DNA from 2 places in the Paraburkholderia aspalathi genome. Region 1 is predicted to be linked to the other one. Evidence: riboswitches for the same ligand, from Rfam matches in the RefSeq annotation. Region 1 holds a riboswitch; the other holds the start of a gene.

Region 1 (4,209 bases):
TCCGTCGCGAGCGCGTTCACAGCAGCGGCGGCCATCGCGCTGCCGCCGCGTCGTCCGTGAACCACGACGAAGGGCACGCCGCGGCTGTCTTCGGCCAGCATCGCTTTCGATTCGGCCGCGCCGACGAAACCGACCGGAAAGCCTAGGATCAGCGCGGGCTTTGGCGCACCGGCATCGAGCATATCGAGCAGATGAAAGAGGGCGGTCGGCGCATTGCCGATCACGACGACGCTGCCGGCCAGCTGCGGCCGCCACAATTCGAGCGCGGCCGCCGAGCGCGTATTGCCGAGTTCGCGCGCGAGCGCAGGCACGTCCTGATGCGTCAGCGTGCAGATCACGTCGTTGTTGACGGGAAGTCGTGCGCGCGTGATGCCTTGCGCCACCATGCCGGCATCACACAGAATCGGCGCGCCTTGCGCGAGCGCCGTACGGCCCGCGGCGCCTGCGCCTTCGGAAAACTGAAGATCTTCAACGACGTCGATCATGCCGCAGGCGTGGATCACGCGCACCGCGAGTTTCTCGAGGTCGGCAGGGATACGCGATAAGTCGGCCTCCGCACGTATCGTCGCGAAGGATTGGCGATAGATCTCCTGACCGTCGCGAATGTAATCAAGCATCTGAGGGGCTCCGGGCCGGGTGTGCCAATGGGTCGAGCATATCGGCGGCCTGTTCGATCGTGAGTTGGTGCGCGACGCACGAGCCGAAACCCGGCTGGCCGTCGCGGCGATAAAGGTCGTAGATGCCGGGCGCTGCGGCCAGCAGCGTGTAAGGCGCGCAATGTGCGGCGGCGCATGAGCGCGGACAGCCGCTCAGATGGACATCGACGCCGTCAGGTAAGCGATCTGCTAGAAGTAACGCGTCGGCTTTGGTGTCAGAGAGGCTTTTTGCGCAGCCTGTGGAACCGGCGCAGGCGATCAAACGCGCCATAGGCTGCGCGGGATCGCAGGCGAGGCCTAGCGCGTTCATTTCAGCGAGCACGGTGGGCGCGGCATCGGCTGCGATATCGGGCAGCAATACGCTTTGCCAGGGCGTCATGCGCAGCGTGCCGTTGCCTTGCTGTTGCGAGAGCGTGGCGAGGCCGCGCAAGGTCGTGGCGTCGAGGCGTCCGAGCGGCGGTTGGCCGCCTACGTGCAGCATTCCCACAACTCGCTGTGCGTGCGCGCCGAGTCGCAAAGTGGCATCGGCAGGTGTGGGGCGTTGCCAGTTTGCAAGCGATGTGTCGCGTGACAGCCGGAAATCGACGTACGTTTGAGCGTGCTGCAATACGGCGTCGATGGAATGCGCGGCGAGCAGGTGACGCATGCGCGTGTCATCTGGAGCGGCCAGATCGAGGAACGTGTGCAGCAGCGCGCAGACGAGGTCTGTGACTTGCGAAGGCAGCACGGCGGCGAGAGCGCCGGCGTAGTTCGGACGAGAATGGTCAACGGCGCTATGCGCGATGTGTTGGAAGGCATCGGAGTTCGCCGCAGCTGACGGGCAACCCGCCAATCCGAACACAAATCGCACACCGTCTTCGGCCTGCGTCGCCGCGAGCCAGACATCATGCGGATGATCCAGTCTGGCAAGACGCTCACCACCATCGAGCAGAAGCGCGAATTTCGGCGATAGCGCCGCGAAACGCGCTTCGGATTGCAGCAAGGTGAGCAGTTCAACGCAAAGCGGCCTTGTATCGAACAGCGCAAACGGATCGCGTCCGGCAGTCGGGCTCACCATCACATTGCGAACATCGTCCGCAGCGGACGCCGAAATTGAGCCAGGAGTTTGTTGTGAGCTCGTGAGCAGCAAGCTGACAGCATCCGCTGCACCGCCCGTCGGAATCGGCCCAAGCCCCGCCTCGACCAGCGCCGCGATCAACGCCGCCTCATGCCCGCTTCGCACACCACGCACCTGCAGATTCGCGCGATTGGTCAGCTCGACCACGCCCGCCCCATACCGCTCGCTGACATCAGCAATCACCGCAGCCTGCGCCGCACTCAACTCGCCTCCGGGCAATTTAATCCGGCAAATCCCCCCATCACGCGCCGCGACGATGCGCAGCAGCCCCGGACACGCCGAGGGCCGCAGCACGAGAGCCGCGTCGGACAAAGCAGTGGAGGGCGAAGCTTGATTCAAGACGGACACCGGGTTGAGCGTCGCGCGACGGCCCGAGCAAGCCGCAAAGCGGCCGTTGCTACGGCATCGGTACACCCCGCCCGATGTAGGCTGGCACGAACAGTCTGGCCGGCAGGTCTCCTGGCTCGCAGGTCATGGTCCGCCGCGGCCTTCCCGGTCGAACCAGTGGCGCGGAGCGCAGGCGGACTCGCTGCATACAGTTGCGGGGGCAGCCACAGCGACACTGTGTTCCCTCTTCGGCCCCGAAGGGCACCGGCGGCTGTATTATGCCTTTTTTCGAACAGCACAACGAGGCTGGACGCTTTGATCGGCGTGGCACAGCGCATTATTTGAAGATACAGAAAGAGGATGGATGCATGCCGGCGTGGCTGACCGTGGTGGGCATAGGCGATGACGGCTTCGCCGGCTTGGGGAAGCCCGCGCGGCGTGCTTTGCTGGAAGCGTCGGTGGTTTATGGCGGCGAACGGCATCTGGCGATGCTGCCCGCGCGCCTCGCCGCGCGCCGCGCGGCATGGCCGAAGCCGTTCGATCTCGCGCCTTTGCTGGCGGAGCGTACAGGGCCCGTGTGTGTGCTGGCGAGCGGGGATCCGATGCTGTTCGGCGTCGGCGCGACTCTCGCGCGGCAGTTGCCAGCGGGTGATTTGCGGGTGCTGCCTGCGCCGTCGTCGTTGTCGCTGGCGGCCGCGCGGCTTGGCTGGCCGCTGCAGGACGTCGCCACGGTTTCGCTGGTGGGACGGCCGTTGCCGACGCTGAATGCTCATCTGCACGACGGCGCGCGCGTCTTCGTGCTGAGTGCCGACGGGCGCACGCCTGCAACGCTGGCCGAACTGCTGAATGCACGCGGTTTCGGCGCGACGCGGATGACCGTGCTGGAACATCTGGGCGGTGATCTGGAGCGGTGCATAGATGGCCGCGCGGACCAGTGGCCCGCAGGGGAAGTGGCGGCGCTGAACTTGATCGCGCTTGAATGCCGCGCAACGGAAGGCGCCCCGCGTCTGCCGCTGACGGTCGGTTTGCCCGACGATGCCTTTCGCCACGACGGTCAGTTGACCAAACGCGACGTTCGCGCGATCACACTGGCGCGCCTCGCGCCGACGCCCGGCGAATTGCTATGGGACGTGGGCGCGGGCAGCGGCTCGATCGGCATCGAATGGATGCGCGCACACCCGACTTGCCGCGCGATCGCGATCGAAGGGCACGCGGAGCGGCAGCGCTTCATCGAACACAATCGCGATGCGTTGGGCGTGCCGGGTTTGCAACTGGTGGCCGGCCGCGCGCCTGATGCGCTGGAGGGATTGGCTGTGCCGGATGCCGTGTTCATCGGCGGTGGGGTGACGGTGCCGGGCGTGCTCGACGCCTGCTGGGCGCGTCTGCGCGACGGCGGACGTCTGGTGGCCAATGCCGTGACCTTGCAAGGCGAGGCAGCGCTGGCGGCGTGGCGTGAGCAACACGGCGGCACGTTGACTCGCATCGCGCTGGCTGACGCGCAGCCGCTCGGCGGCTTCGATACGTGGCGCCAGGCGTTGCCGATTACGCTGCTGGAGGTGACGAAGCTGGCCAGCAGCGCGAGCGCCACATGCAGCACGTCCACCGGTTCAACCGACTCACCATTCCATCCGTAATGCGCGAAGAAACGCCCGAACAACCCGCGCCGCTGCGTAGCGGCTACACGACCGGCAGTTGCGCCACCGCGACGTCGCTCGCGGCCGCGCGTCTATTGCTCGCGGGTATCGTCAGCGAGGTCGCGGAGATCGTGTTGCCGAAGGGCCAGCTCGTGCCGATGCCACTGGTGTTCTGCCGCCTGACCGCCGATGGCGCGGAAGCCGGCACAGTAAAAGACGCAGGCGACGACCCCGACGTGACACACGGCGCTATCGTATTCGCCCGCGTGCGCTTGCTTGCCGAACCGGGCGTGATCTTCCGCGCGGGGCCAGGCGTTGGCACGGTGACACGCGCCGGCCTCACGCTGCCAGTCGGCGAACCGGCGATCAATCCCGTCCCGCGCAAGATGATGACCGAGCATCTGACCGAACTCGCCGCGGAACATGGATACACTGGCGGCTTCGAAGTGACGATCGGCGTCGAAGGCGGCGAAGC
Region 2 (4,209 bases), on a different contig from region 1:
GCGCTGCGCTTTCACGCCTTGCTCGCGATACGGATGCTTGACGATGCGCATTTCGGTGACGAGGTCGGCGGCTTCGATCAGCGCGTCCGGCGCGTGACGGCCGGTCACCACCACGTGCAGCATCTCCGCGCGCCCGGTCAGTACCGACAGCACTTCGTCGAGCGGCAGGTATTCGTACTTCAGCACGGTGTTCAGTTCGTCGAGGATCACCATCTGATAGTCGCCGCTTTCGATCATGCGGCGTGCTTCGTTCCACCCTTTGCGCGCGGTGGCGATGTCGGCGTCGCGATTCTGCGTGTTCCAGGTATAGCCGTCGCCCATCGTGACGAAGTCGCAATTGGCGATCGCGCCGAGGAAGTCGCGTTCCGACGTATGCAGCGCGCCCTTGATGAACTGCACGACGCCGAGGCGCATGCCATGCCCAAGCACGCGCACGGCCATGCCGAACGCTGCGGTGGTTTTGCCTTTGCCGGTGCCGGTATTGACGATCAGCAGACCTTTTTCGACGGTGGCGCTGGCCTGCTTCTTCTCGTGGCCCTCGCGCCGGCGTTCGGTCATGCGTTGATGCGATTCGGGATCGGTCTTCATGGAAGGTCCTGTTCTTGAGTGTTGTTGTTTGTGTGTTCGCAGGCGAGGCGGGCGGTGGTCGATGCTATCGCGACGGTGATGCCGGCATGTACGGTTTTGCGCACGAGTAGCCGTGCGTTGGCGGTATCGGCTGCAAACGAGGCAACTGGGGTCATTGAGCTAATTGAGGCATGGGCCGCATCAGATTCGGTCGCCGCAGCGAGCAAGGCGCACGGCTCGCAGACGCCGTCTATGCCGAGATGCTCACGTGTGGCCGCCGACGGATCGTTCACGGAGATCGCCGCAATCTGCTCGCGGCTGAACAGCTTCAGCGGCAACGCATGACGTGCGCAAAATTCGAGCAAACCGGTTTCGTGAGCTTTGACGTCGACTGAGGCGATCGTGCTGATTTCGTCGAATGAATGCGAGCCGAGCGTGGCACGTACAGCCGTTTCGATTTCCTCGGCGGAGCTGTGCAAACGACAACCGATGCCGACGGTTAGCGTTTTCCTTGCGTGGCGCTGGGATTCGCTGCCGACTTTCACCGCATCCCGCGCCAAAGCCAGCGACGCCACACCGCCGATCACCACGATCGCCGGCGACCCGAGCCCGGCGCGCGAGACCGTATCGGCGAACTCGCCGAGCCGCGCGAGCGCATGCCGTTGCTCGGGGCGCGTGGCCGATTCGATCGCGGCGCACGGCGTATCGGCGCTCATCCCGGCTGCGAGCAATGTGTCGACGATTTCGTTCAGTCGCCGCATGCCCATGTAAATCACCAGCGTCATTCGCGTAGCGACGAGCGCGGCCCAGTCCGGCTCGCCGCTGCCGGCGCCGTGTCCGGTGACGAACACCACGCCTTGCGCGTGATCGCGATGCGTCACAGGAATGCCGATTGCCGCGGGCGCCGCAATCCCGGCGGTGATGCCGTTGATCACGTCGACGCTAATGCCTGCGGCATGGAGCGCTTCTTGTTCTTCGCCGCCACGGCCGAACACGAACGGATCGCCGCCTTTCAAACGGGCGACGCTGCGTCCCGCCCGCAAATGCTCGAGCATTTGCGCGACGATGCCGGCCTGCGGCGTCGACGGATGCCCGCCGCGTTTGCCGACATACACGACCAGCGCATCGGCGCGCGCGAACTGCAGTACTTCAGGATTCACCAGATCGTCGACCAGCACCACATCGGCTTGCGCCAACGCGCGCGTCGCTTTGAGCGTCATCAGTTCGACGTCGCCGGGACCGGCGCCGATCAGCCAGGCGCGGCTCATCGCAGCGTGCATGGCGCACGCCATGTCGTGACGAATGGGAGCGGCTGAGGCGCGAAGAGGCCGGAGGCGGCAGAAATTGAGGTCATGCGGTGCAACAGATTACGCGCGACGAAAAACGCCGCTCGCCGCGTTTCCCACAGGAAAACGCCAACGGCCGCGTCACGTCGTGCTTCAGCGCCTTCACATCCGTCCCTCGCGGATTCCGGCGGCCGGCAGCGTGACGTTCACTGCCTCCGCGTCTGGCCGGTATCCGGGCTGGCGGCCTCATGCGTTTTGCCTTCCCGTCCGGATTCGTCGGACAGTGGCATCAAAAACGCATGCGCGATGCGAAAGCACCGCAGGTCGCTTACCGTTGCGGGGACAGCACAGGTTGAGCGCAGCGAGCGCGGCCTGTTTCCCGTTTAACTGCACATGCGATCGCATATGCGGGCACCAAACGCGCGCATACGATAGCACACGGCAGGCCGCGCCGGCACTGTGGAAAGGCCTTGCCGAAGCCCGCGTTTCCTTGACGGCAGGGGGCGCTCGGCCTAAACTCGCACGCACTTTGGTGCTCGTGTGCGCGCTCGTGCGCATGCAGTTAAACGGGAAACAGGGTGCCCACCTGCAATGGACCGGGTCAACCTGTGCTGCCCCCGCAACGGTAAGCGAAAAGCGGTGCGTTCTTGAGCGCCGCGGAGCCGGCTTCGATGTCCACGCGCAAGGCCGCGTCGGCATATAACCACTGGGCGAGAAACCACTCGTCCGGGAAGGGGAAGCGGCGCTGTCGCCAGCCCGGATACCGGCCAGACTACGAAGAACGACCATCGCGGGGATGCGGTGGCGCGTTCATGACCTCATTCTCGTTTCCAGTTTTTGGTTGCCTCGGCAACGCCGTTGTCCGTCCCCGTGTTTTGTTAATGTCGTGGTTTGGGGTGTGTGCCCCGTTTGCCCGGCCTATACACGATGCCTCGGCGTGCACGAGCAACTCCTACGGATGGACCTCACGATGCAAACTCAAATGCGCAAGATCCCCGTCACCATCGTCACGGGCTTTCTCGGCAGCGGCAAGACCACGCTGCTGCGGCACATTCTTCAGCATGCGGGCGGCAAGCGCATCGCGGTGATCGTCAACGAGTTCGGCGAGCTCGGCATCGACGGGGAAATCCTCAAGGGTTGCGGCATCGGCTGCGATGAGAACGGCGTCGAGACCGAAGGGCAGCTGTATGAACTCGCGAACGGCTGCCTGTGCTGCACCGTGCAAGAGGAGTTTTTCCCGGTGATGGAAAAGCTGGTGGAGCGCCGCGAGCAGATCGATCACGTGCTGATCGAAACGTCAGGTCTCGCGTTGCCGAAGCCGCTGGTGCAGGCGTTCAACTGGCCGCAGATCAAGAATAGCTTTACCGTCGACGCGGTCGTCACCGTGGTAGACGGCCCGGCCGCGTCGAGCGGCCAGTTCGCCGACAACCCAGTCGCCGTGGATGCGCAACGCAAGGCCGATCCGAATCTCGATCACGAATCGCCGCTGCACGAATTGTTCGAAGATCAATTGTCGGCGGCCGATCTGGTGATTCTGAACAAAACCGATCTGCTCGACGAAGCGCGTCAAGCTTCTGTCGAAGCCGTCATCCGCGAAGAAATTCCGCCGCAAGTGAAGATCGTGCGCGCGCAGATGGGTCAACTTGATCTGCATACGCTGCTGGGCCTCGAAGCGGCGTCGGAAGAAACGATTCATCTGCGTCACGATCACCATGGTTCGGCCGAAGACGCCGATCACCATCACGACGAGTTCGATTCGGTGGTGGTGCACGCGAATGTTTCGTCGCGCGAAGCTGTGATCGCCGCGTTGCAAGGGCTCGTCGAAACCAACACGATTTACCGCGTCAAAGGTTTCGCGGCGCTGCCGGGTGCGGCGATGCGTCTGGTGATACAGGGCGTGGGCCGTCGATTCGATAGTTACTTCGACCGGCGCTGGCAGGCGGGCGAAATGGGCGCAGAGCAACAAAGCCGCTTTGTGCTGATCGGCGAAGACCTCGATCAGGCCGCGCTGCAACAGGCATTCGACGCCGCCTTGGGCGCCGTGGCGAGCGCCCAGCCGCAACAGGCGTAACCCTCATGCATCTGCTGCGCACCACGCCGGGCGGTTTTGTCGACGATACACAGGGCGTGATCCGGATCGATCAGCAGCCCGCCGATATCGTGGTGCTCAGTTCCGCGGATACCACGCTGTCATTGCTCGCGAGCGTGTTTCCGCGTCTGGGCGAGGGTTTTCCGAGCGTGCGGCTTGCGAACGTCACGTATTTGCGGCAACCGGCTTCGGTCGATTTCTATGTCGAAGACGTGTTGCAGCATGCGCGTGTCGTGGTGGTCGATCATCTCGGCGGCGAGGCGTACT

The links. A riboswitch is a leader RNA that binds a small molecule or an ion and turns the genes downstream of it on or off. The one in region 1 is predicted to bind cobalamin.
Region 2: it holds a riboswitch for cobalamin, as region 1 does, so the genes downstream of both, cobA (uroporphyrinogen-III C-methyltransferase) here and cobG (precorrin-3B synthase) in region 1, are expected to answer to the same signal.

The regions. Positions count from the first base shown of each region.
Region 1 covers NZ_CAJNBA010000001.1:2,385,837-2,390,045, forward strand. Annotated here, with positions in the region: gene KHO30_RS10560 (precorrin-8X methylmutase) at 1-617, opposite strand, end outside; gene cobG (precorrin-3B synthase) at 610-2,121, opposite strand; cobalamin riboswitch at 2,206-2,384, opposite strand; gene cbiE (precorrin-6y C5,15-methyltransferase (decarboxylating) subunit CbiE) at 2,469-3,734, shown strand; gene KHO30_RS10575 (cobalt-precorrin-5B (C(1))-methyltransferase) at 3,734-4,209, shown strand, end outside.
Region 2 covers NZ_CAJNBA010000012.1:107,358-111,566, forward strand. Annotated here, with positions in the region: gene cobO (cob(I)yrinic acid a,c-diamide adenosyltransferase) at 1-588, opposite strand, end outside; gene KHO30_RS39445 (cobalamin biosynthesis protein) at 585-1,112, opposite strand; partial or broken gene cobA (uroporphyrinogen-III C-methyltransferase) at 1,113-1,835, opposite strand; cobalamin riboswitch at 2,060-2,287, opposite strand; cobalamin riboswitch at 2,367-2,639, shown strand; gene cobW (cobalamin biosynthesis protein CobW) at 2,824-3,924, shown strand; gene cobN (cobaltochelatase subunit CobN) at 3,930-4,209, shown strand, end outside.